DNA from 3 places in the Streptomyces sp. iso_384 genome. Region 3 is predicted to be linked to each of the others. Evidence: predicted binding sites of a transcription regulator. Region 3 holds the regulator's gene; each other region holds the start of a gene.
The links. Region 3 encodes HrcA, which represses chaperone genes, less so after heat shock. Its sites were predicted from a motif close to TTNGCACTCNGNNNNNCNGAGTGCNAA; they were not measured.
Positions count from the first base shown of each region.

Region 1: a site for HrcA is predicted at 4,623-4,649, ahead of groL (chaperonin GroEL). Genes of this name have one in related genera too.
Region 2: a site for HrcA is predicted at 1,683-1,709, ahead of groES (co-chaperone GroES). Genes of this name have one in related genera too.

Region 1 covers NZ_JBWBTT010000001.1:7,376,308-7,384,045, forward strand. Annotated here, with positions in the region: gene AC0VY3_RS33175 (asparagine synthase-related protein) at 1-1,484, opposite strand, end outside; gene AC0VY3_RS33180 (keywimysin-related RiPP) at 1,535-1,657, opposite strand; gene AC0VY3_RS33185 (hypothetical protein) at 2,160-2,639, opposite strand; gene groL (chaperonin GroEL) at 2,837-4,459, opposite strand; gene AC0VY3_RS33195 (cold-shock protein) at 4,861-5,067, opposite strand; gene AC0VY3_RS33200 (MoaD/ThiS family protein) at 5,513-5,791, opposite strand; gene thrC (threonine synthase) at 5,827-7,122, opposite strand; SAM riboswitch class I at 7,141-7,268, opposite strand; gene AC0VY3_RS33210 (glucosyl-3-phosphoglycerate synthase) at 7,422-7,738, shown strand, end outside.
Region 2 covers NZ_JBWBTT010000001.1:6,884,592-6,892,329, reverse strand. Annotated here, with positions in the region: gene AC0VY3_RS30775 (polysaccharide deacetylase family protein) at 132-1,055, shown strand; gene AC0VY3_RS30770 (DUF6234 family protein) at 1,094-1,576, opposite strand; gene groES (co-chaperone GroES) at 1,867-2,175, shown strand; gene groL (chaperonin GroEL) at 2,273-3,898, shown strand; gene AC0VY3_RS30755 (hydroxyacid dehydrogenase) at 3,987-4,973, opposite strand; gene AC0VY3_RS30750 (carbohydrate ABC transporter permease) at 5,000-5,842, opposite strand; gene AC0VY3_RS30745 (carbohydrate ABC transporter permease) at 5,839-6,774, opposite strand; gene AC0VY3_RS30740 (ABC transporter substrate-binding protein) at 6,771-7,738, opposite strand, start outside.
Region 3 covers NZ_JBWBTT010000001.1:1,701,558-1,709,295, forward strand. Annotated here, with positions in the region: gene hemW (radical SAM family heme chaperone HemW) at 1-288, shown strand, start outside; gene AC0VY3_RS07490 (hypothetical protein) at 304-3,180, opposite strand; gene AC0VY3_RS07495 (DUF3097 domain-containing protein) at 3,348-4,166, opposite strand; gene AC0VY3_RS07500 (MBL fold metallo-hydrolase) at 4,222-4,953, opposite strand; gene hrcA (heat-inducible transcriptional repressor HrcA) at 5,128-6,144, shown strand; gene dnaJ (molecular chaperone DnaJ) at 6,145-7,287, shown strand; gene AC0VY3_RS07515 (nitronate monooxygenase) at 7,421-7,738, shown strand, end outside.

The DNA of each region.
Region 1 (7,738 bases), 5.7 Mb from region 3:
CCGATGTCCTCCATCGCCTGGAAGTGCCGGGCCCCCATCCGTACGGCGTCGATGTCGACGTGCCGTCCGCGCCACGGGTCGATCGGCTCGGCGTGCTCGGCGGCGGCCCGGAACTCCTCGGTGATCAGGGCGTTCGCGTGGTCCGTGAACCAGGGGCGCAGCGACTGCCGTACGCCCCAGGAGAGCAGCGGTGTACGGGTGACCGGCTGGGGTTCGGCGGTGATCGCGCCCGCGAGCCAGCGGGGGAACGTGGAGCGGCTCAGCAGGGCCTTCAGCGTCGGCAGGAGCGGCCAGCCGAGTTGGTGGCGCAGGCCGCCGAGGTGGTTCCAGGCGGTGAGCGGGTTGCCGTGGAAGAGGTCCTGGTAGGCGTGGGGCAGGCCGAGGAAGAGTTCGTCGCCGCCGTAGCCGGTGAGGTGGTAGCGCGAGCCGGTGGCGTAGGCACGGCTCAGGAGCAGGTGCGCGCGGGCCCGGCCGGGGGCCACGGGGAGCGGTTCGTCGTTCAACTCGTCCGCGGTGGAGGCGAGATCGGCGTAGAAGTAGGGGGCGTCGTCGGCGGGGACGATGTGGTGGTCCAGGCCGGTGACGCCGCCGGCCTTCCGCGTCGCCTCGCCGCCTCGCGCAGCCTCCACCGCTCTGCGCGCCCAGGTCTCGTCCTCGCTGTAGCGGTCGCGGGCGGCGACGGTGAGCAGGGAGAGTTCGGCGGGGCCGGTCGCGTGGGCGGCGAAGGTGAGGGCCGTGGAGTCCATGCCGCCGGACAGCTCGCAGCTGATCCGGTCCAGGCCGCCGACATGGGCCCGTACCGAGGCGGCGATGGCGTCGCCGAGTGCCCGGGCCCCTTCGGCCAGCGAGAGTTCGGCGGGCGGCGGCTCCCACCAGCGGTGCTCCGTGGGGCCGGGGACGGCGGCCGTGCCCGGTGCTGCGACGGGCAGGGCCAGGCCGTACCCGGCGCCGGTCTCGTGCACGCCGCGCCACACGACGCGGCGGCTCAGGGGGTGCGGCAGGAAGTCGAGCATGCGCAGGGCCAGTGCGCCGTCGTCCAGGGGCGCGCCGATCAGGCGGGCGAGGACGGCGGCCCGGTCGGAGGCGATGGTTCCGGCCTCCGGGTGCCGGGCGTGGTAGATCCGGCGCAGCCCGGAGGCGGTGCCCCGGATCCAGGTCTCTCCGGAGAGCTGGGCGATCACATGGTGGAGGCCGGGCAGCCGGGCGAGACGGCGTTCCAGGCCGGCCCGGTCGCGTGCCCCCTCCAGCAGACCGGAGAGCACGGCGTCGGAGACCCGGTCCGGGCCGATGAGCACGAGGGCGTCGCCGCCCCGGCGGAGGTGGCTCACCTCGCGGACCAGCGGGCGGGCGAGGATCCAGGGCCGCCCGGATGCGTGGGCGACCACCGGCGCCCCGCCCGCCCCCGGAGGAAGCTGCCCGGCCACCGCCGCTCCCGCCACGCTGTCCGGCAGGACGACGAAGTAGTCACGCAGTTGGCCGGGCATGTTCACCTTCCGGAAGTTCTCGTACGACGCACTGGAAACCGGGGGCCGGATCAGATGATGCGGCGGACCCAGTACTCCTTGTACGAGCCGTAGAAGTAACCGGCGGTCTTCTTCGAAAAGTCGCCCTGCTTGAACAGCGACGGCTTCACGTAAGCCTTCTTCTGCTGCTTCATGACACCTTCCCTTCTGTGCGGTTGACGACCGTTATGCCCAACTTGCGTCTGCATAACTGAAGTTATTCGTGCGACTGGTGTTCACCACGTGAACACCAGAGCCATCATGTCCCGCTGCCGATCCGGTACGCATGATTCCGACTTACCGTGCGAAGTTGGCTGGATAGCGTGAGGGCCGAGGCCTGGGCGCAGGGCCGCTGCGGGCCTCTCCACGGGACCGCGGGGCACCGACCGGTCGGCATGTGCAGTCGCACAGCACCGGGGTGCGACGAGGCAGTGGACTGGACCAATGGCTGTACGCGACGGCCCGACCGGGCACTGAGCTGCCAAGAGAGCCGGCGGCATCCGACGGAACGGAGGAACCACGGCGGGCGAGGGCCCGGCAGCCCGCGCGGCGGCCCTACCTCACCGGTCGCCGGCGCGCCACCGACATCGCCGAAACCGGGTGAACCCGCGGTGCGGTACGGCACCGGGCGCTACAAGTACGCATTCGGCCACACGCCTACCGGCTGCGCAGCCGGTAGCCGCCCCAGGCCGCCGCTCCCGCCCCCAGCAGCAGCGGGATCATTCCGTAGCCGACGACCGTCGAGGAGTGGGCGTACCACCGTCCGCCGTCGAACACCTGGGCCGCGGTGATGGTCTCGGGGTCGTTGCGACCGTCGTGGTCGGCGAAGAGGATCCTGACGCGCTGGATATCCGCCGGCTCGGGCGTGCCGTCCACATGGGCGCGCAGCGACTCCAGGGCCACCCTCTTGCGCTCCGCGTCGTTGGCGCGCTGCTGGGCCGGGCTCTCGCCGAAGCAGTGCCGGACGGTCTGCCCCTTCTTCGTACGCGTGTCGTGGCAGCCGATCCGGCCGAAGGTCTCGACCCGCATGCCGAGGGCGCCGGAGAGCCCCGTCCCGGTCACCACGACGCACAGCCCCAGCACGAACAGCACGGCCCCGCCCAGCACGAACGAGGCCCCCTTCCAGTCCCTGGTCATCCCGTCCCCGTCCCCCGTTCTCGCGGCGACCGGTCCACCGGCCCCCGACCCCCGGCGCATTCTTCCAGCGCGGCCGGAAACGCCACAGGGGCGGCACCTCCGTGAAGGAGATGCCGCCCCTGTGGGACGTACTGCGCACGTACGGGGACGTACGCGGAACTTCGATCAGGCGGGGAGGCCGGAGCCTCCGTGGCTGATCAGAAGTCCATGTCACCGCCCGGCATGCCGCCCGGAGCGGCCGTGCCGGCCTTCTCGGGCTTGTCGGCGATGACGGCCTCGGTGGTGAGGAAGAGCGCGGCGATGGACGCGGCGTTCTGCAGGGCGGAGCGCGTGACCTTCGCCGGGTCGAGAATGCCCTCGGCGATCATGTCGACGTACTCGCCGGTCGCGGCGTTGAGGCCGTGGCCGATCGGCAGGTTGCGGACCTTCTCCACGACGACGCCACCCTCGAGACCACCGTTGACGGCGATCTGCTTGAGCGGGGCCTCCAGCGCGAGCTTCACGGCGTTGGCGCCGGTCGCCTCGTCGCCCGTGAGGTCGAGCTTCTCGAAGACGGCCGAGGCCTGGAGCAGAGCCACGCCACCACCGGCGACGATGCCCTCCTCGACGGCGGCCTTGGCGTTGCGCACCGCGTCCTCGATGCGGTGCTTGCGCTCCTTGAGCTCCACCTCGGTGGCGGCGCCGGCCTTGATGACGGCCACGCCGCCGGCCAGCTTCGCGAGGCGCTCCTGGAGCTTCTCGCGGTCGTAGTCCGAGTCGGAGTTCTCGATCTCGGCACGGATCTGGTTGACGCGACCCTGAACCTGGTCGCTGTCACCGGCACCGTCGACGATCGTGGTCTCGTCCTTGGTGATGACGACCTTGCGGGCGCGGCCGAGCAGGTCCAGGCCGGCGTTCTCCAGCTTGAGACCGACCTCCTCGGAGATCACGGTGCCACCGGTGAGGATGGCGATGTCCGCGAGCATGGCCTTGCGGCGGTCGCCGAAGCCCGGGGCCTTGACGGCGACGGACTTGAACGTGCCCTTGATCTTGTTGACGACCAGGGTGGAGAGCGCCTCGCCCTCGACGTCCTCGGCGATGATCAGCAGGGGCTTGCCCGACTGCATGACCTTCTCCAGCAGCGGGATCAGGTCCTTGACGCTGCCGATCTTCGAGTTGACGATCAGGATGTACGGGTCGTCGAGCGACGCCTCCATACGCTCCATGTCGGTGGCGAAGTACGCCGAGATGTAGCCCTTGTCGAAGCGCATACCCTCGGTGAGCTCCAGCTCCAGACCGAAGGTCTGGGACTCCTCGACGGTGATGACGCCTTCCTTGCCGACCTTGTCCATCGCCTCGGCGATCTTGGCGCCGATCTCGGTGTCGGCGGCGGAGATGGAGGCGGTCGAAGCGATCTGCTCCTTGGTCTCCACGTCCTTGGCCTGCTCCAGCAGAGCGGCGGAGACGGCCTCGACGGCCTTCTCGATGCCGCGCTTGAGGGCCATCGGGTTGGCGCCTGCGGCGACGTTGCGCAGACCCTCGCGGACGAGAGCCTGAGCCAGAACGGTGGCGGTGGTCGTACCGTCGCCGGCGACGTCGTCCGTCTTCTTGGCGACCTCCTTGACCAGCTCCGCACCGATCTTCTCGTACGGGTCCTCGAGCTCGATCTCCTTGGCGATGGAAACACCATCGTTGGTGATCGTGGGCGCGCCCCACTTCTTCTCGAGGACGACGTTACGGCCCTTGGGGCCGAGGGTGACCTTGACGGCGTCGGCGAGCTGGTTCATCCCGCGCTCGAGACCGCGCCGTGCCTCCTCGTCGAACGCGATGATCTTGGCCATGTGAAGTGGTCCTCCCGGACAGGGGTGGATTTCTCCGGACCGAGAGGCGCCCGCGACGGACGGCCTGCGTGCGTGGTGGTTCCTTGCCCCACCGCGCCTGCGGGCCTCACCGGCCCGGTCCAAGTTTCTGTCACTCTCACCTGGAGAGTGCTAACGCCAATGATTAGCACTCGACCCCTGCGAGTGCAAGCGTCCCTCGTCGGATGTGGACATCGGCGGCGTCGGATGTGGACATCGGCGGCGTCGGATGCGGACGGCGGCGACGTCGGATGCGGACGGCGGCGCGCCCCCGGCGACCGGGTCGCCGGACCGGGTCGCCGGACGCGCGTAGGGCCCGATCCCCTGATCCGGGGTTCGGGCCCTACGTGCGTGAGTGGTGTCGTCGGACGACCGCGCCGAGCTCAGCCGACGGCGAGCTTGACCATGTCGGCCTGGGGCCCCTTCTGGCCCTGCGAGATCTCGAATTCAACTCGCTGACCCTCTTCGAGGGTGCGGTACCCGTCCATCTGGATCGCGCTGTAGTGGACGAAAACATCCGCACCACCGTCGACCGCGATGAAGCCGTACCCCTTCTCCGCGTTGAACCACTTGACGGTGCCCTGAGCCATGCCTAACTCCCCTATTACTGGCCCTTGCACGGGACCGCACTTCGCGGACCCGGGTCGGAACTCACCCTCCGACAGGAGAGGGTGTGCGGCGCCGCAGCGCGTCGACCGCGGCCGAATGTATCCGCCCAACTGCCCTCTGCAACAGGTCAATCGGACGAGAATTCTGGGCGCGGGAGAACACGCGAATATGCGGGTTTGCTGAGATTTACGGGCAAGTCGGGCCAGGCAAAGGGCACTTATGCCACAAGAGGTTCACGCACTTTGGCTGCTTCTTATCGGGGCCGGGCGCATTCTCATATGCGGGCGGCACGGGCAGCGGATGGGGCTTCCCCAACTGTACCGTGCTCAACCATGCAGAATTGCCCCCTCCGCTTCTCTCGCGGAGGGGGCAATCGTGGTCACACAGAGGTGCGGTGGGGGCCGCCGTGGGACGGCCCGGGGCGGTTCAGCAGCCGCCGGCGACCGCGGGGATGATCGAGACGCCCGCGCCGTCCGGCGTGGCCGCGTCCAGTCCGCCCTCGAAGCGCACGTCGTCGTCGTTGACGTACACGTTCACGAAGCGGCGCAGCTTGCCCTGGTCGTCCAGGACGCGGGCGGCGATGCCCGGGTGGTCCTTCTCCAGGGACTCGATGACCTCGGAGAGCTTCGCGCCCTCCGCCGGGACCTCGGCCTGGCCGCCCGTGTACGTGCGGAGGATGGTGGGGATGCGGACCTTGACGCTCATGGTGGATGCCCTTCTCTTCCTGCGGTCTGGGGTGGTCAGGCGGAGGCGAGGCCCGCGGCGCGGAACGCGTCCAGGCTCGGCTTGATGGTCGCCGTGGCCTGCGAGGTCGCGGAGACCGCGTCGAGCGTCTTGAGCCCGTCGCCGGTGTTCAGGACGACCGTGGTGAGCGTCGGGTCGATGACGCCGGCCTCGATCAGCTTCTTCGTCACACCGAGCGTCACCCCGCCCGCCGTCTCGCCGAAGATGCCCTCGGTGCGCGCCAGCAGCTTGATCGCGTCGACGACCTGCTCGTCGTTCACGTCCTCCACCGCGCCGCCGGTGCGGCGGGCGATGTCCAGGACGTACGGGCCGTCGGCCGGGTTGCCGATGGCCAGCGACTTGGCGATGGTGTTCGGCTTCTGGGGCCGTACGACGTCGTGACCGGCCTTGAAGGCGGCGGAGACCGGGGAGCAGCCCTCGGCCTGGGCGCCGAAGATCTTGTACGGCTTGTCCTCGACGAGGCCGAGCTTGATCAGCTCCTGGAGCCCCTTGTCGATCTTCGTGAGCTGGGAGCCGGACGCGATCGGGATGACGATCTGGTCGGGCAGCCGCCAGCCGAGCTGCTCGCAGATCTCGTACGCCAGCGTCTTGGAACCCTCGCCGTAGTACGGGCGGAGGTTGACGTTGACGAAGCCCCAGCCCTCGCCGAGCGGGTCGCCGATGAGCTCGGAGCAGAAGCGGTTGACGTCGTCGTAGTTGCCCTCGATGCCGACCAGTTCACCGCCGTACACCGCGGCCATGACGACCTTGCCCTGCTCCAGGTCGTGCGGGATGAACACGCAGGAGCGCAGTCCGGCACGGGCGGCGGCGGCGCCGACGGCTCCGGCCAGGTTGCCCGTGGAGGAGCAGGAGAGGGTGGTGAAGCCGAAGGCGCGGGCGGCCTCGACGGCGATCGCGACGACGCGGTCCTTGAAGGAGTGCGTCGGGTTGCCGGAGTCGTCCTTCACGTACAGGCCGCCGGTGACGCCCAGCTCACGGGCGAGGTTGTCGGCCTTGACCAGCTTGGTGAAGCCGGGGTTGATGTTGGGCTTCTCCGCGACGTCGGAGGGCACCGGCAGCAGCGGTGCGTAGCGCCAGATGTTGTTCGGACCGGCCTCGATGCGCTTCCGCAGCTCCTCCGGGGAGCCGGTGGGCAGGTCGTAGGCCACTTCCAGCGGTCCGAAACAGGACGCACAGGCGAAAAGCGGGCCGAGCTCGAAACGCTCGCCGCACTCGCGGCAGGAAAGCGCCGCGGCGGGACCGAGGTCCACGGGGGCGGTGGTGGCAGTACCTGCAACGGTCTGAACAGCCATGATGGCGGAGGCCCTTTCTCCTCATCTTCCTTGCGACGCATTTCGCCACAAGACGGAATTGGCACCTTCCCCACCGTGACCTCGCGGTCGGCAGGAGGGTTGCCGGGACTTCAACGGGCCGTTCCCTCAGTCCCTCTGGATGAGCTCTATGGCGCTGGATCTTCGATCCAGGCGTTTATGTGCGGTCCGACCCCGACATGCGACGGCCATACGCGTTGTTCAAGACTGTAACCGAAGCATCGGACCGTTGAGATAGTCGTCCGAACCGCGAGATGGATCACACACAGGGAGTGCCGACCGTGCTCGAAGAGGTGGAACGCTGGCTGACCAGGCGTTCCTGGTCGTCCGGCGACCGCCCGCTGAACCGGCTCACCGACGCCCGGAACGCCGATCCGCGCGTCACGTCGGTGAGCGTCGTGCTGCCCGCGCTGAACGAGGAGGCCACGGTCGGCACGATCGTGGCGACGATCCGCCGGGAGCTGATGGAGAAGGTCCGGCTGGTCGACGAACTCGTGGTGATCGACTCCGGCTCCACCGACGCCACCGCCGCCGTGGCGCGGGCGGCGGGCGCCCGGGTGGTCCACCGGGACGCGATCCTGCCCCGGATCCCGCCCCT
Region 2 (7,738 bases), 5.2 Mb from region 3:
GTGGCCGGTGTACGGGTGTGGGCCGGCCGGGGGACGGCGCCGGTCCGCTCGCGGTGTCGGGGCCGGAGACGGGCCGACGGCTGGCAGGATGCGGCGCCATGCAGCTAGTACGACAAAACGAAAAATCAGCCATGAAGTGGCACAGGTCGGGCGTCGTCGTGCTGGCGGCTCTGCTGGCCGCCGCCGTCGCCTCCGGATGCGCGGCGGAGACGGGCGGCAGCGGCACGGGAGCCCCCGGCGGGCCCGCGAAACCCGCCGCAGGCCAGCAGGGCGAGGCCGCCCCGCAGGCCGGGCCGGCGCGAGCCCTCGACACCTACGCGGAGGCGCTCAGGAAGAAGCAGGCCGCACGGGCCGTCGCCGCGAGGAAGTGGGGCCTCGCCAAGACCCCGCTCGCGGCCCCCGAGCCGCCGAAGGCAAAGCCGGTCATCACCACCCGCAAGGGCTTCGAGGTCCGGGACGACAAGGGGCTGCCGCCCGTCTTCACCACCGTCCCCACCAAGGAGAAGATCGTCTTCCTGACGATGGACGACGGGGCGGAGAAGGACCCCGAGCTGCTGCGGATGATGACCGAACTCGACATCCCGTACAGCGCGTTCCTCAGCGACTACGTCATCAACGACGACTACGGCTACTTCAAGAAGATGCAGCAGCGCGGGGTGACCATCAGCAACCACACCCTCAACCACCGCTATCTGCCCGGCCTCTCCTACGCCGAGCAGAAGCGGGAGATCTGCGGCCAGCAGGAGAAGATCCTCAAGCACTTCGGGAAGCGGCCCACCCTCTTCCGCCCGCCCTACGGCAACTACAACCGCGACACCCTCGTCATCGCCAAGTCCTGCGGGATCACCGCCGTACCGCTGTGGTCCTCCGAGGCCTTCCCCGACCACATGGAGTGGCGCGAGTGGGACCGGGACCTGCACCCCGGCGACATCGTCCTCACCCACTTCCGGGGCAAGGGGGACTGGAAGGGCTCGATGCCCGACATGATCCGCCGGGTCATGAAGACCATCACGGACAAGGGGTACGCGGTGGCGAAGCTGGAGGACTACGTCTGACCGGAGCCCTTCCCCGCACTCCGGCCCCGCATGCGCGCTCAGCCTCCGCTGTGCGCGCATGCGGCGTTGTCGCCGCCGCTGCGGCAGGGCGGGGAGACGTAGGTGGGGGCCGGTGCGGTCGTGGGGCCGGGGCCGCGGTCCGTCCACGGGTCCGGCCGCCGCTCCACCGCCGACGCGAGCGCGGCGGCGCACAGGGCCGCCGCGACGAGCACCTGCATGCCGCCCGCCCAGTGCCACCGGTTGCGCAGCAGGCTCACGGCGAGGCCGGCGGGGATCACGGCCGGAACGGCGAGCGCGATGGTCGGGCCCCACGCGTCGGCGAAGCCTTCGGAGGGGCCGTGCGGCGGCGCCAGGGTCCGCACCGCGATCACGATGAGCAGCAGTGCCCCGGCTGTCGCCTCCGCGACCACCAGCAGCAGGCCCATCAGCAGGTCCGCGCACCCGCCCGGCTCCGACGCCCGCCGTCGCGATGCGGCTTTCTCGTCGGGGCGTTCCGGCGGGCGGCTCTCGGAGTGCGTCATCTCCGCACCGTCGTACGGAACACCGCGCTCCGTCCCCACGTTGTCCGGACGGTGACCCGACGGAGCCCTGATCGAGCCTCGATCGAGACGGCGCGAGGGTGGTGAATTGGCACTCCGCTTGACCGAGTGCTAATCGCGGTCATAGTCTCGGGTCTGGCACTCCCCACTGGAGAGTGCCAGCACCACCTTTGCGCGACAGGGCAGGTCCGGCACCCGCGACGACGGATCGGTCTGGTCGCCGCCCACAGACTGTTAAACCCCGTGAGATCTCCGAAGGGGGAGACCGGATCGTGTCGACCACCAGCTCCAAGGTTGCGATCAAGCCGCTCGAGGACCGCATTGTGGTCCAGCCGCTCGACGCCGAGCAGACCACGGCTTCCGGCCTGGTCATTCCGGACACCGCGAAGGAGAAGCCCCAGGAGGGCGTCGTCCTCGCCGTGGGCCCGGGCCGCTTCGAGAACGGCGAGCGGCTTCCGCTCGACGTCAAGACCGGCGACGTCGTCCTGTACAGCAAGTACGGCGGCACCGAGGTGAAGTACAGCGGCGAGGAGTACCTCGTCCTCTCGGCCCGCGACGTCCTCGCGATCGTCGAGAAGTAATTCACCCACGTTTGCTTGTGTTCTGCGCCCCTGGCCCCCTGCGAAATAACTAGCCGGGCGGCGAGGGGCGCAGTTCATTTTGAGAGGGATACAGCCCATGGCGAAGATTCTGAAGTTCGACGAGGACGCCCGTCGCGCCCTTGAGCGCGGCGTCAACAAGCTTGCCGACACGGTCAAGGTGACGATCGGCCCCAAGGGCCGCAACGTCGTCATCGACAAGAAGTTCGGCGCTCCCACCATCACCAACGACGGTGTCACCATCGCGCGTGAGGTCGAGCTCGACGACCCGTACGAGAACCTCGGTGCCCAGCTCGTCAAGGAGGTGGCGACCAAGACCAACGACGTAGCGGGTGACGGCACCACCACCGCGACCGTCCTGGCCCAGGCGCTCGTCCGCGAGGGTCTGCGCAACGTCGCCGCCGGCGCCTCCCCGGCCGCCCTGAAGAAGGGCATCGACGCCGCCGTCAAGGCCGTGTCCGAGGAGCTCCTCTCCACGGCCCGCCCGATCGACGACAAGTCCGACATCGCCGCCGTGGCCGCGCTCTCCGCGCAGGACACCCAGGTCGGCGAGCTCATCGCGGACGCGATGGACAAGGTCGGCAAGGACGGTGTCATCACCGTCGAGGAGTCCAACACCTTCGGTCTGGACCTGGAGTTCACCGAGGGCATGGCCTTCGACAAGGGCTACCTGTCCCCGTACATGGTGTCCGACCAGGAGCGTATGGAGGCCGTCCTCGACGACCCGTACATCCTGATCCACCAGGGCAAGATCGGCTCCATCCAGGAGCTGCTGCCGCTCCTGGAGAAGGTCATCCAGGCCGGCGCCTCCAAGCCGCTCCTGATCATCGCCGAGGACGTCGAGGGCGAGGCGCTCTCCACCCTCGTCGTCAACAAGATCCGCGGCACCTTCAACGCCGTCGCGGTGAAGGCCCCGGGCTTCGGCGACCGCCGCAAGGCCATGCTCGGCGACATCGCCACCCTCACCGGTGCGACCGTCATCGCCGAGGAGGTCGGCCTCAAGCTCGACCAGGCCGGTCTGGACGTGCTCGGCACCGCCCGCCGCGTCACCGTCTCCAAGGACGACACGACCATCGTCGACGGCGGTGGCAACACCGAGGACGTCAAGGGCCGCGTCAACCAGATCAAGGCCGAGATCGAGTCCACGGACTCCGACTGGGACCGCGAGAAGCTCCAGGAGCGCCTCGCGAAGCTGGCCGGCGGCGTGTGCGTCATCCGCGTCGGCGCCGCCACCGAGGTGGAGCTCAAGGAGAAGAAGCACCGCCTCGAGGACGCCATCTCCGCCACCCGCGCCGCGGTCGAGGAGGGCATCGTCTCCGGCGGTGGCTCCGCCCTCGTCCACGCCGTGAAGGTCCTGGAGGGCAACCTCGGCAAGACCGGCGACGAGGCCACCGGTGTCGCGGTCGTCCGCCGCGCCGCCGTCGAGCCGCTGCGCTGGATCGCCGAGAACGCCGGCCTGGAGGGTTACGTCATCACCTCCAAGGTCTCCGAGCTCGACAAGGGCCAGGGCTTCAACGCCGCCACCGGCGAGTACGGCGACCTGGTCAAGGCCGGCGTCATCGACCCGGTCAAGGTCACCCGCTCCGCCCTGGAGAACGCCGCGTCCATCGCGTCGCTGCTGCTCACGACCGAGACCCTGGTCGTCGAGAAGCCGGCCGAGGAAGAGGCCGACGCCGGTCACGGCGGCCACGGCCACTCCCACTAGTACGGCCCCGTACCTTCCGGTACGGCCGAGGCCCGGTACCCCCGTCGCGGGGGCACCGGGCCTCGGTGCGTTCCGGGCGGCCTGGCCCCTACGCCCTGCGCGCCAGGTCGTCCGGGGCGACCGGGTCCGCGAACGGCAGCCCGCTCGCGTACCGCGCCACCTCGTCCAGCGCGCAGTCCGCCAGCCGGTGGATCTCGTCGCCCAGCGAACCCGCGACATGCGGTGTCAGCAGTACGTTCGGCAGGTCGTACAGCGGCGATCCGGGCGGCGGAACCTCCGGCTCCGTCACATCGAGCACCGCGTTCAGCCGCCCCGCCACCAGCTCCGGCAGCAGCGCTTCCTCGTCGATCAGCGAACCGCGCGAGGTGTTGATCAGCGTCGTCCCGTCCGCCATCGCCGCGAGCTGGGCGGCACCGATCAGGTGCCGGGTCGCGGGCAGTTCCGGCGCGTGGACCGAGACGATCCTGCTACGGGCACAGAGCTCGTCCAGGCCCGCCTTCGCCGCGCCGAGCCGCGCCGCCGCCCCCGCGTCCACGTACGGATCGAAGAGCAGCACGTCCAGATCGAACGGGCGCAGCAGCTCGATCACCCGGCGGCCGATCCGCGAGGCGCCCACGATGCCCACGCACCGCCGGTAGTTGCCGTGCCCCGCCAGCTCCGCCCGCCAGTCGTGCGGGGCGCGCAGCTGCCGGTAGCGGTGGGCGGCGGGCAGCACGTTCTTCCCGGCGAACAGGATCGCGGCCAGCGTGTACTCCGCGACCGGCAGCGCGTTGGCCCCGGCCGCCGAGGTGACCTGGATGCCCCGCTCCCAGCAGGCCGGGGTGATGTGGTGCTTGACGCTTCCCGCCGCGTGGACGATGGCCCGCAGCCGGGGCGCGGCGGCGAGGACGCCGGCGGTCAGCGGGGGCGCGCCCCAGCAGGTGATGAGCAGCTCCGCCCCGGCGAGCGCGGCCGCCACCTCGGGTTCCGGGTCGGTCAGCCGGTGCGCGACGAGCGCCGGGTCGGTGTCCACGAGCGCGGTGAGCCGCTCCCGTCGTACGGGGGTGAAGAGGCGGTCCGCGATGCCGGGGCCCATGGCGAGGAGGGCGGTGGGGGTGGATGTCACTTCAGGCTCCCTGCGGTCAGGCCCGCCTTCCAGTGCCGCTGGAGCAGGACGAAGGCGATGATCAGCGGCGTGACGGCGAGGAGCGAGCCGGTCACGACCATCGGGTAGAAGGCCGGGTCGGCGTTGGCGTTGCTGTGCCAGTTGTAGAGGCCCAGGCTCAGCGGGTAGAGGTCCTTGTCCGAGAGCATCACCAGCGGCAGGAAGAAGTTGTTCCAGATCGCGGTGAACTGGAAGAGGAACACCGTCACGAACCCCGGCATCACCATCCGCAGGCCGACCGACCAGAAGGTGCGCAGTTCACCGGCCCCGTCGATCCTGGCGGCCTCCAGGACCTCGTCGGGTATGTAGCCCGCGCTGAAGATCCGGGACAGATACACACCGAACGGGTTGACCAGCGCCGGGATCAGCACCGCCCAGTAGGTGTTGACGGTGCCGGTCTCGACCGCGAGCAGATACAGCGGCAGGGAGAGGGCGGTGGAGGGCAGCAGCACGCCCAGCAGCACCAGGGCGAACAGCTTCTCCTTGCCCCGGAAGCGGTATTTGTCGAAGGCGTACCCGGCGGCGACGCTGACCAGCGAGCAGCCGAGCGCCCCGATGCCCGCGTACAGCAGCGAGTTGCCGTACCACCGGAAGTAGATGCCGTCCTGGTAGGACGTCAGCTCGGAGAGATTGTGTCCGAGGTCGAAGCCCTCGAAGGAGAGGACATCGCCGCCCAGCAGATTCCCGGCGTCCTTGGTGGCCGCCGTCAGCAGCCAGATCAGCGGGAACAGCGTGTACACGGCGGCGATCAGCAGGACGACGTTGACCGCCGTCTTCGACAGCCATCGGCCGGAGGTCATCGGCGTGCCTCCTTCCTGCGGTTGGCGAAGCGCGTGACGACGAAGGACAGGGCGGCGGCGACCAGGGCGATCAGGACGGACGCGGCGGCGGCGAGACCGTAGTCGTTGCGCTCGAAGGCGGCGCTGTACGCGTACATGTTCGGGGTCCAGGTGCTGGTCACCGCCGAGCCCGAGCCACGGCTGAGGATGAGCGGTTCGGTGAACAGCTGGAGCGAACCGATGATCGTGAAGAGCAGGACCATCACCAGCGACGAGCGGATCAGGGGAAGCTTGACCGAGAAGGCGATCCGCCAGTTCCCCGCGCCGTCGACGGTCGCCGCCTCCAGCAGTGAGCGGTCCACGGCCTGGAGGGCGGCGTAGAAGATCACCACGTTGTAGCCGAGCCACTGCCACAGCGCGATGTTCACGATGGAGGGCAGCGTGCCCTCGGAGGAGAAGAAGTCGAAGCCGAAACCGCCGGCCTCCATGGCGGCGACGACCGGGCTGAGCTGCGGGGTGTAGAGGTAGATCCAGATCAGCGCGGCGATCAGGCCGGGGATGGCGTGCGGCAGGAACAGCGCCAGCTGGAAGAAGCGGCGGGCGCGGGCCAGCGCGGTGTCCAGCAGCAGCGCCAGCACGATCGCGCCGCCGCCCATCAGCGGGATGTAGAACGCGCAGTAGCCGAGCAGCACCCGGAAACCGTCGCGGAACGCCTGGTCGCCCAGGGCCGTCGCGTAGTTGCCGAGCCCGTCGAAGACGGTACGGGGGCCGTCGAAGCCCAGGCCGGACTGCTTCTCGGTGAAGAGGCTGAGCCAGAGCGCGTAGCCGACCGGGACGATCATCGCCACGGTGAACAGGGCGAAGAAGGGGGCCAGGAGCGTGCCCGCCGCCAGCCGGGTCCGGGCACGTGAGCCGATGACCTTCGGGGGGCGTCCCCCGTCGTTGCGGTTCATGAGTGCTCCGCCACCTTCAGGCCGCGCTTCCTCAGGTCGGCGACGGTGGCTTCATGGGCTCTCCTGAGCGCGCGCGGCAGCGTCGAGCCGCCGCCGACGACCTCACCCAGCTCGTCGCCCAGCGCGGAGTTGGTCGCCCCCGGGCTCGGGCCCCACACCCAGTCGGGCCCGATGGACCTGCCCGCCTCCTCGAACAGCCCGTACAGGTCCTGACCGCCGTAGAAACCCGTGTCGAAGGCCTTCCTCGCGATCGGCACCATGGCGGGGGAGGCGGGCAGAGCGCTCGATGTGCTCGCCCCGATCCGGGCGTTGATCGCGTCCTCGTGCGTCGACATCCACAGCGCGAACTCGACGGCGGCCGCCGTCCTGGTGCTGCCCTTGCTGACGGCGAACGTGGAACCGCCGATCATCCCGCTGGCCGGCCGGTCCGCCTCCTGGCTCGGCAGCCGTACCGCCGCCCACTTGCCCTTCTGCTCGGGCACGATGCCCGCGAGCACGCCCGCGCTCCAGGACGCCCCGAGGTAGCCGACGGTGGTGCCCTGCTTGAGGGAGCCGGTCCACTCGGGGCTGAACGAGGAGGCGGTGGAGACGAGCCGGTCGTCGATCAGGCCCTGCCAGTACGCGGCGGTGCGCTCCGACGCGGGGTCGGTGGTGTCGATCCGCCAGGCGTCCGTCCCGGCCCGGAACCACTGCGCGCCGGCCTGCCACGCCATGGCCTGGAAGAACGTCGGGTCGTCGGGGAAGAAGGTGGCGATCCTGGTCCTCGGCGAGGCCTTCTTCACCTGCTCCGCCGCGACCCGGAAGTCGTCCCAGGTGGCGGGCGGTTCGATGGAGTGCTCGGTGAAGAAGTCCTTGCGGTAGTAGAAGATCTGCGGCGCGGCGTCGAAGGGGACGGCCCAGTTCTTGCCGCCGAGCGTCGTCATCTCGATCGTCTGCGGCAAGAACTTCTTCTTGATGTCCTCCG
Region 3 (7,738 bases):
GTGAAGCACCCCGGCGCGTACGCCCAGGCGCTCTCCGAGGGCCGCACGCCCGGCGCGGGCCGCGAGGTGCTGAGCGACGAGGACCGCCGGGTCGAGCGCATCCTGCTGGAGCTGCGGCTGCGCGAGGGCTGCCCGCTCGGCCTCCTCGAACCCGACGGCCTCGCCGCCTCCCGCCGCGCCCTGACCGACGGGCTGCTGGACCCGGAACCGTACGGGAAGGGCCGCGCGGTCCTCACCCTGCGCGGGCGGCTCCTGGCCGACGCCGTCGTCCGCGACCTGGTCGACTGAACAGGACGCGGGGCCTCACGGCCTGCAGTCCTTCGCCGTCAGCGGCGGCGCGACCCCGGCCGGCTTGCCGCACACCAGCGTCCGCTCGGCGCTCGGCCCCGGCCGGACCACCTTGACGATGTTGAGACCGTGCACATTGTCCGAGACCGAGGACTTCGCCCGGCTGAACGAGATCGTCCCCGTGGGCATGTTGTTGAGGTCCACCGTGTGCAGCGTCGCCCAGGTCTCCGCCGCGCTCCGGCGCTTGTCGCCGCGCGCCGCGGCGTCGTACAGCGCGGCCGTCGCGCTGTAGGAGATGACGGTCTGCCCGCTGGCGAACAGCTCGTCCTCGTACGCCGGACGCCCCGAGACCAGCGCGGCGACCTCCCCGTCCGGGTGCAGCGCCCGCAGCGTGCGGTACGCGTCGCCGTAGAAGCCGAGGTTCTTTCCGCGGTCCAGCGGGGCGAGGGAGCTGTGGTAGAGCGTGACGTTGGCCGCGATCGAGGTGCTGTCGTCGAAGGTGCCCTTCGTCAGATCGTCCCCCGTGAACACCGTCATCCGCCGGTCCGAGCACCCGGTGGTGCCCGACAGGCCCGCCATCAGCGTCGGCACGTCCTCGACCCGCCCCGCGAAATACAGCGCGTCCGGCACCCGCTCGGCCTGGCAGATGGTGGTCAGCGGGGCGTTCAGGCTCGCCCCGCCCGCGAGGTCGTAGGCCACGTCCCGGCCCAGCGAGAAGCCCGACGACCGCAGCATCTCCTTGCCCGCGGCCCGCTGCTCGGCGGTGTACCGGTCCAGATCACCGTTGCGGTCCCCGCGCGACAGCACGATCGCGTGCGGGCGGTCCAGCCCCTTCGCGACCTGCCGGGCGACCAGCCCGAGCGCGTACGTCTGCTCCGCGTCCGTCGCCGCCAGGCCGAAGTAGTTGGGGAACCGGCGGGGCAACTCGCCGCTGGAGTTCGTCGTGTTCACCAGCGGCAGCCCGGCATCGCGCAGCAGCCGCGTCGCGTCGTCGCTCTCGTAGGTGTTGCGCCCGAGACCGACCACCCCGACCACCGACGGGTCCCGCCGGGCCACCTCGATGATCTTCCGTACGGCGGTGAGCTGCTGCAACATGTCCTCGCCGCCGTTGGCGGTCAGCACCCGCAGCTTCACCGACCGGCCCACGGTCTTGTTCACCGCCCGCTGCTGGAGGTAGACGCCGGTCAGCTCCTCCAGGCCCTTGCGGGTCGCCTCCCGGTCCTTGCCCGCGGCGGTCAGCGGACCGGCGTACACGACCGTCACATACGCGTCGCCCGGCGCGATGTCGGCGTTCTCGGCGCGTATCTCCTGCTCGATCCGCTCGAAGGTGACGCCCTTGCCCGCCCCGTTCAGCTCCAGGTCGTTGCCCCGCGCGAAGAGCACCTCGGGCGCGGTCGCCACCCCCACGCACTCCCGGTCGTCCCCCTTCCCCGCCCAGATCGCGTCCGTGTTCCGGTCGGTCAGCGGCCCGTGGCAGTACGTCTCGCGCCAGTGCCCGGCCCACAGGAACGCCCCCAGCAAAGAGCCCACGACCACCACGGCGATGCTCGCCCGCGACATCACCCACCACGCCCAGGTCCGCCGCACCCGGTGGGTGACGAGCTGCGCGTGCGCGTGCTCATGCGTCAGCTTCTCCGTCGACAGCGGCAGCAACAGCACCCACGCCAGGGTCGCCGCGGCCACCGGCGACTGGCCCAGGCTCAGATCGTCGACCCAGCGCTCGTAACGGGCCCGCGCCCCGGAGGACCCGGCCGGAGCACCCGGACCCGGCCGCTCCGGGGGCAGCGGCGGGGTGTGCCGCATGATCTCGGAGGCCGGCAGCGAGGCGAGCAGCAGCAGCGGATCGACCTCGCTGCGCCGCGACCGTACGTTGTTGATCGCGTTGATCAGCAGGATGCCGCCGTTGTCCTGGGTGGCCCGGGGCAGGAACACCACCGGCGGGACCGTGCGTTTGCTGCGCCGCCAGTCCAGGGAGTGCGGGCGGTAGTTGTGCCGCAGGTCCTCCAGCAGCGCCTGCACCCGCAGCTCCAGATGGAACTGGCGCGCGTGCTCGTCGCCCGCCCCCGCGTCCGCCACCCGCTCCGCGACCGCCGCCGCCCGCGCGCGGATCACCCGCCAGGAACCGCTGGGCGAGAACCACGACCAGCCGTCCGACGGATAGCCGGTGCTGGACGCGGCCAGCGACGAGGTGGTGGCGAACCAGCGGCTGGCCCGGCGCAGCCACAGCAGCGGCGGCGCGGCCCGGCTCGCCAGGCCCACCACGGCGAGCCCGAGCAGCGCGACGGACGCCACCAGGGCCGTCAGCAGCCAGTCGATCTCGCCGAGCAGCACGCTGAGCAGGGCGATGAAGAGCGCGCCGACGAACGTCTCGGGCCGCACCGACTCCCGCAGCGACTCCCACCAGCTGCCCCGGCGCGGCCGGCCGGACCGCCAGCGCAGCCGGCTCAGTTGCTCCAGAATCCTTTCCTCGCGCACCTCGGAGGTGTTGCCGTGCGACTGCTCGACCACCGTCGCGGTGGCCTGCTCGATCGCCCCGAGCAGCCGGGAGCGGGGAAAGGAGAAGGTCTTGTACTGGGTGTTCTCGCGGGTCTCCCACGGCTTCTCGGAGAGCGTGCGCACCATGTCGAGCGCCGCCTCGTACGGGGTGGCGCCCTCGCCGTCCAGCAGCCGCACCGGCACCCGGCGTAACTCGTTGGCCCGGTGCACCTGGTGGACGACCCGCTCCACCCGGGCGTCGATCTCCGGCCCGGCCCCGGCGTCCGCCGCCTGGGCCACCACGAGCGGCATCACCGGCCGGTTGACCCGGTACCGGTCTATCAGCTGCTGCATCAGGTGGAAGACGGCCGAGGCCGCCTCGTTGTCCGCACTGTCCCGCCAGACCTCGCGCGCCATCGCCCCGTGTCCTTCCCCCGTGGACCCTTCGGCTCCCTCGAACCCTTCGGCCCGTGAACCGCCTGCCCGTTCTTCCCTCTCACTAACCGATGGTGCGTGTGGGGCGCAGGCATTCCCAGGGATCGGCACATGATCATCCGGGATGAACGGGCCTCAGCCCGGGGACATCAGTCCGGAAGCGTGACGAAATCGATCAATTCCTCTACCCGGCCCAGGAGTTGAGGTTCCAGGTCCTTGTAGCTGCGGACCTTCGACAGGATGTGCTGCCAGGCCGCGCCGGTGTTCTCCGGCCACCCCAGCGCCCGGCACACGCCGGTCTTCCAGTCCTGCCCCCTCGGCACCACCGGCCAGGCGTCGATCCCCACCGAGGACGGCTTCACCGCCTCCCACACATCGATGTACGGATGCCCCACCACCAGCACATGGTCACCGGTCACCTGCGCGGCGATCCTGGACTCCTTGGAACCGGGCACCAGATGGTCCACCAGCACCCCCAGCCGGGCGTCGGGACCCGGCCCGAACTCCCCGACGATCGCCGGAAGGTCGTCGACACCCTCCAGGTACTCCACGACCACGCCCTCGATCCGCAGGTCGTCGCCCCACACCCGCTCCACCAGCTCCGCGTCGTGCCGGCCCTCCACATAGATCCGCCCGGCCCGCGCCACCCGGGCCCGCGCCCCGGGCACCGCCACCGAACCGGAAGCCGTACGGGCGGGACGCACGGGACCACCGGGGCCCGGGCGCACCAGCGTGACGACCTTGCCCTCCAGCAGGAAGCCGCGCGGCTCCATCGGGAACACCCGGTGCTTGCCGAACCGGTCCTCCAGGGTCACCGTCGGACCCTGCGCCGTCTTCTCGCAGCGGATCACCGCACCGCAGAAGCCGCTGGCGACCTCCTCCACCACCAGATCGGGTTCGGCGGGCACCTCGGGCACGGGGGCGGACCGCTTCCACGGCGGGGTCAGGTCCGGCTGGTAGCTGCGCATGGCCCGACGATAATCGGCCGCCGCCGTGAAGAACCTCACCCCGCCCCGAAGATCCTCACGCCACCGCGAACCGCTCCGCCAGCGATGCCCGCTGCGCCCGGACGAAGGCCGCGTCCACCACGGCCCCGTGCCCCGGTACGTACAGCGCGTCCTCGCCGCCCAGCGCCAGCAGCCGCTCCAGCGCGGCCGGCCAGCGCGAGGTGATCGCGTCCGAGCCCGCCTGCGGCTCGCCCGACTCCTCCACCAGATCACCGCAGAACACCACCGGAGGCCCGCCGTCCGCGCCGGGCACCAGCACCGCGAGGTCATGGCCGCTGTGCCCCGGGCCCACGTTCGCCAGCAGCACCTGACGGCCGCCGCCCAGGTCGAGCGTCCAGTCGCCGCACACCTCGTGGTGCGGGACCACCAGCGTGTCCGCCGACCGGGCCGCCTCGTCCTCCGTGACCCCGTGGCGCACCGCCGAGGCGCACAGCTGCTCCGCCCCGTCCCGCAGCAGCGCCCCGACGCCCACCGCCCCGTACACCTGCGCCCCGGCGAACGCGGCGGCGCCCAGGACATGATCGAAGTGCGGGTGGCTCAGTGCGATATGCGTCACCCTCCGCCCCAGCAGCGCCTCCGCCTGCCGGCGCAGCTCCACGCCCTCGCGCAGGGTCGCGCCCGTGTCGTACAGCAGCACCCCGTCCGGCCCGGCGACCAGCCCGGCGGTGGCGTCCCAGCCGGGCAGCCGCCGCCTGCCGATACCGTTGCCCAACCGCTCCCAGCCGAAGTCTTCCCAAGCGACGTCCATACCAGGACGCTATCGGCAACGACCTGCGCGGTCTCGTGGGAGCGTGGCCGGTCGCCCTTGCCCCGGCCCCACCCCACCCCCGTACACTGACGACGGGATCGCTGGCACTCGTACGTACCGAGTGCCAGCCGGACACCGGAGAGATCCGGAGAAACACAGCTGGAGGTGTGCGCGATGCTCAGCGAACGCAGACTCGAAGTGCTGCGCGCCATCGTCCAGGACTATGTCGGCACCGAGGAGCCCGTCGGCTCCAAGGCGCTCACCGAGCGGCACCGGCTGGGAGTCTCCCCGGCCACCGTCCGCAACGACATGGCGGTGCTGGAGGACGAGGGTTTCATCGCCCAGCCGCACACGAGCGCGGGGCGCATCCCCACCGACAAGGGGTACCGCCTCTTCGTCGACAAGCTCGCGGGCGTCAAGCCGCTCTCCTCGCCCGAGCGCCGGGCCATCCAGAACTTCCTCGACGGCGCGGTCGACCTCGACGACGTGGTCGGCCGGACGGTGCGGCTGCTCGCGCAGCTGACCCGGCAGGTCGCCGTCGTGCAGTACCCCTCGCTGACCCGCTCGACGGTGCGGCACGTGGAGCTGCTCTCGCTGGCCCCCGCCCGGCTGATGCTCGTCCTGATCACGGACACCGGCCGGGTCGAACAGCGTATGATCGACTGCCCTGCGCCGTTCGGCGAGGCATCGCTCGCGGATCTGCGGGCCCGGCTCAACAGCCGGGTCGTCGGACGCCGCTTCGCGGATGTCCCGCGCTTGGTGCAGGAACTGCCGGAATCCTTCGACAGCGAGGACCGGGGGACGGTCTCCACCGTCCTTTCCACCCTCCTCGAAACCCTGGTCGAGGAGACGGAGGAGCGGCTGATGATCGGCGGCACCTCCAACCTCACCCGCTTCGGACACGACTTCCCGGTGATGATCCGGCCGGTGCTGGAAGCACTGGAGGAACAGGTCGTCCTGCTGAAGCTGCTCGGTGAGGCCACGGACTCCGGCATGACCGTACGGATCGGGCACGAGAACGCCCACGAGGGGCTCAACTCCACGTCCGTCGTCGCGGTCGGCTACGGTTCGGGCGACGAGGCAGTCGCCAAACTCGGCGTGGTCGGACCGACCCGCATGGACTACCCCGGAACGATGGGAGCGGTACGCGCAGTGGCACGTTACGTCGGACAGATCCTGGCGGAGTCGTAAGTGGCCACGGACTACTACGCCGTACTCGGCGTGCGCCGCGACGCGTCTCAGGACGAGATCAAGAAGGCATTCCGTCGGCTCGCCCGCGAGCTGCACCCGGATGTCAACCCGGACCCGAAGACCCAGGAGCGGTTCAAGGAGATCAACGCCGCTTACGAGGTGCTCTCGGACCCGCAGAAGAAGCAGGTCTACGACCTCGGTGGCGACCCGCTCTCCGCGAACGGCGGAGGCGGCGGTGGCGCGGGCGGTTTCGGAGCCGGCGGCTTCGGCAACTTCTCCGACATCATGGACGCGTTCTTCGGCAACGCCGCACAGCGCGGGCCCCGCTCGCGTACCCGGCGCGGCCAGGACGCCATGATCCGGCTGGAGATCGACCTCAACGAGGCGGCCTTCGGCACCACCAAGGACATCCAGGTCGACACGGCCGTCGTCTGCAACACCTGCAGCGGCGAGGGCGCGGCCCCCGGCACCTCCGCCCAGACCTGTGACATGTGTCGCGGCCGCGGTGAGGTCTCGCAGGTCACCCGGTCCTTCCTGGGCCAGGTCATGACCTCGCGGCCCTGCCCGCAGTGCCAGGGCTTCGGCACCGTCGTGCCCACCCCCTGCCCGGAGTGCGCCGGCGACGGCCGCATCCGCTCGCGGCGCACGCTCACGGTCAAGATCCCGGCGGGCGTCGACAACGGCACCCGTATCCAGCTCGCCGGAGAGGGCGAGGTCGGCCCCGGCGGCGGCCCGCCCGGCGACCTGTACGTGGAGATCCACGAGCTGCCGCACGCCGTCTTCCAGCGGCGCGGCGACGATCTGCACTGCACGGTCACCATCCCCATGACGGCCGCGGCCCTGGGCACCAAGTGCCCGCTGGAGACGCTGGACGGTCTGGAGGAGATCGACATCCGGCCCGGCACCCAGTCCGGCCAGTCCGTGCCGCTGCACGGGCGCGGGATCACACATCTGCGCGGCGGCGGCCGGGGCGACCTGATCGTGCACGTCGAGGTGATGACCCCCTCCAAGCTCGACCCCGAGCAGGAACGGCTGCTGCGGGAGCTCTCCAAGCTCCGCGGCGAGGAACGGCCCTTGGGTCAATTCCAGCCAGGTCAGCAGGGCCTCTTCTCCCGTCTGAAGGACGCGTTCAACGGCCGCTGAACCGCTTTCTGCCTTTCACCGCACCGCCCGCCGGTTCCCGACCGGCGGGCGGTGCGGCGTATGGCGGGAGAACCGGTCAAGCTGTCGGCTGGCTGATTCGGCCCCGTGCGCGGGCACATGGCACGATGCGGTCATGTCCTCCGAGTTGACCGATCTCTGCCGGTATCCGATCGTGCAGGCCCCCATGGCGGGCGGCGCGTCCGGACCCCAGCTCGCCGCCGCCGTCGCCGAAGCCGGCGGGCTCGGATTCCTGGCCGCCGGATACAAGACGGCGGACGGGATGTACAACGAGATCAAACAGCTGCGCCGGCTCACCGGCGGACCGTTCGGCGTCAACCTCTTCATGCCGCAGCCCGCCCTCGCCGACCCCAGCGCCGTCGAGGTCTACCGCCACCAGCTCGCCGGCGAGGCCGCCTGGTACGAGACCCCGCTCGGCGACCCGGACAGCAGC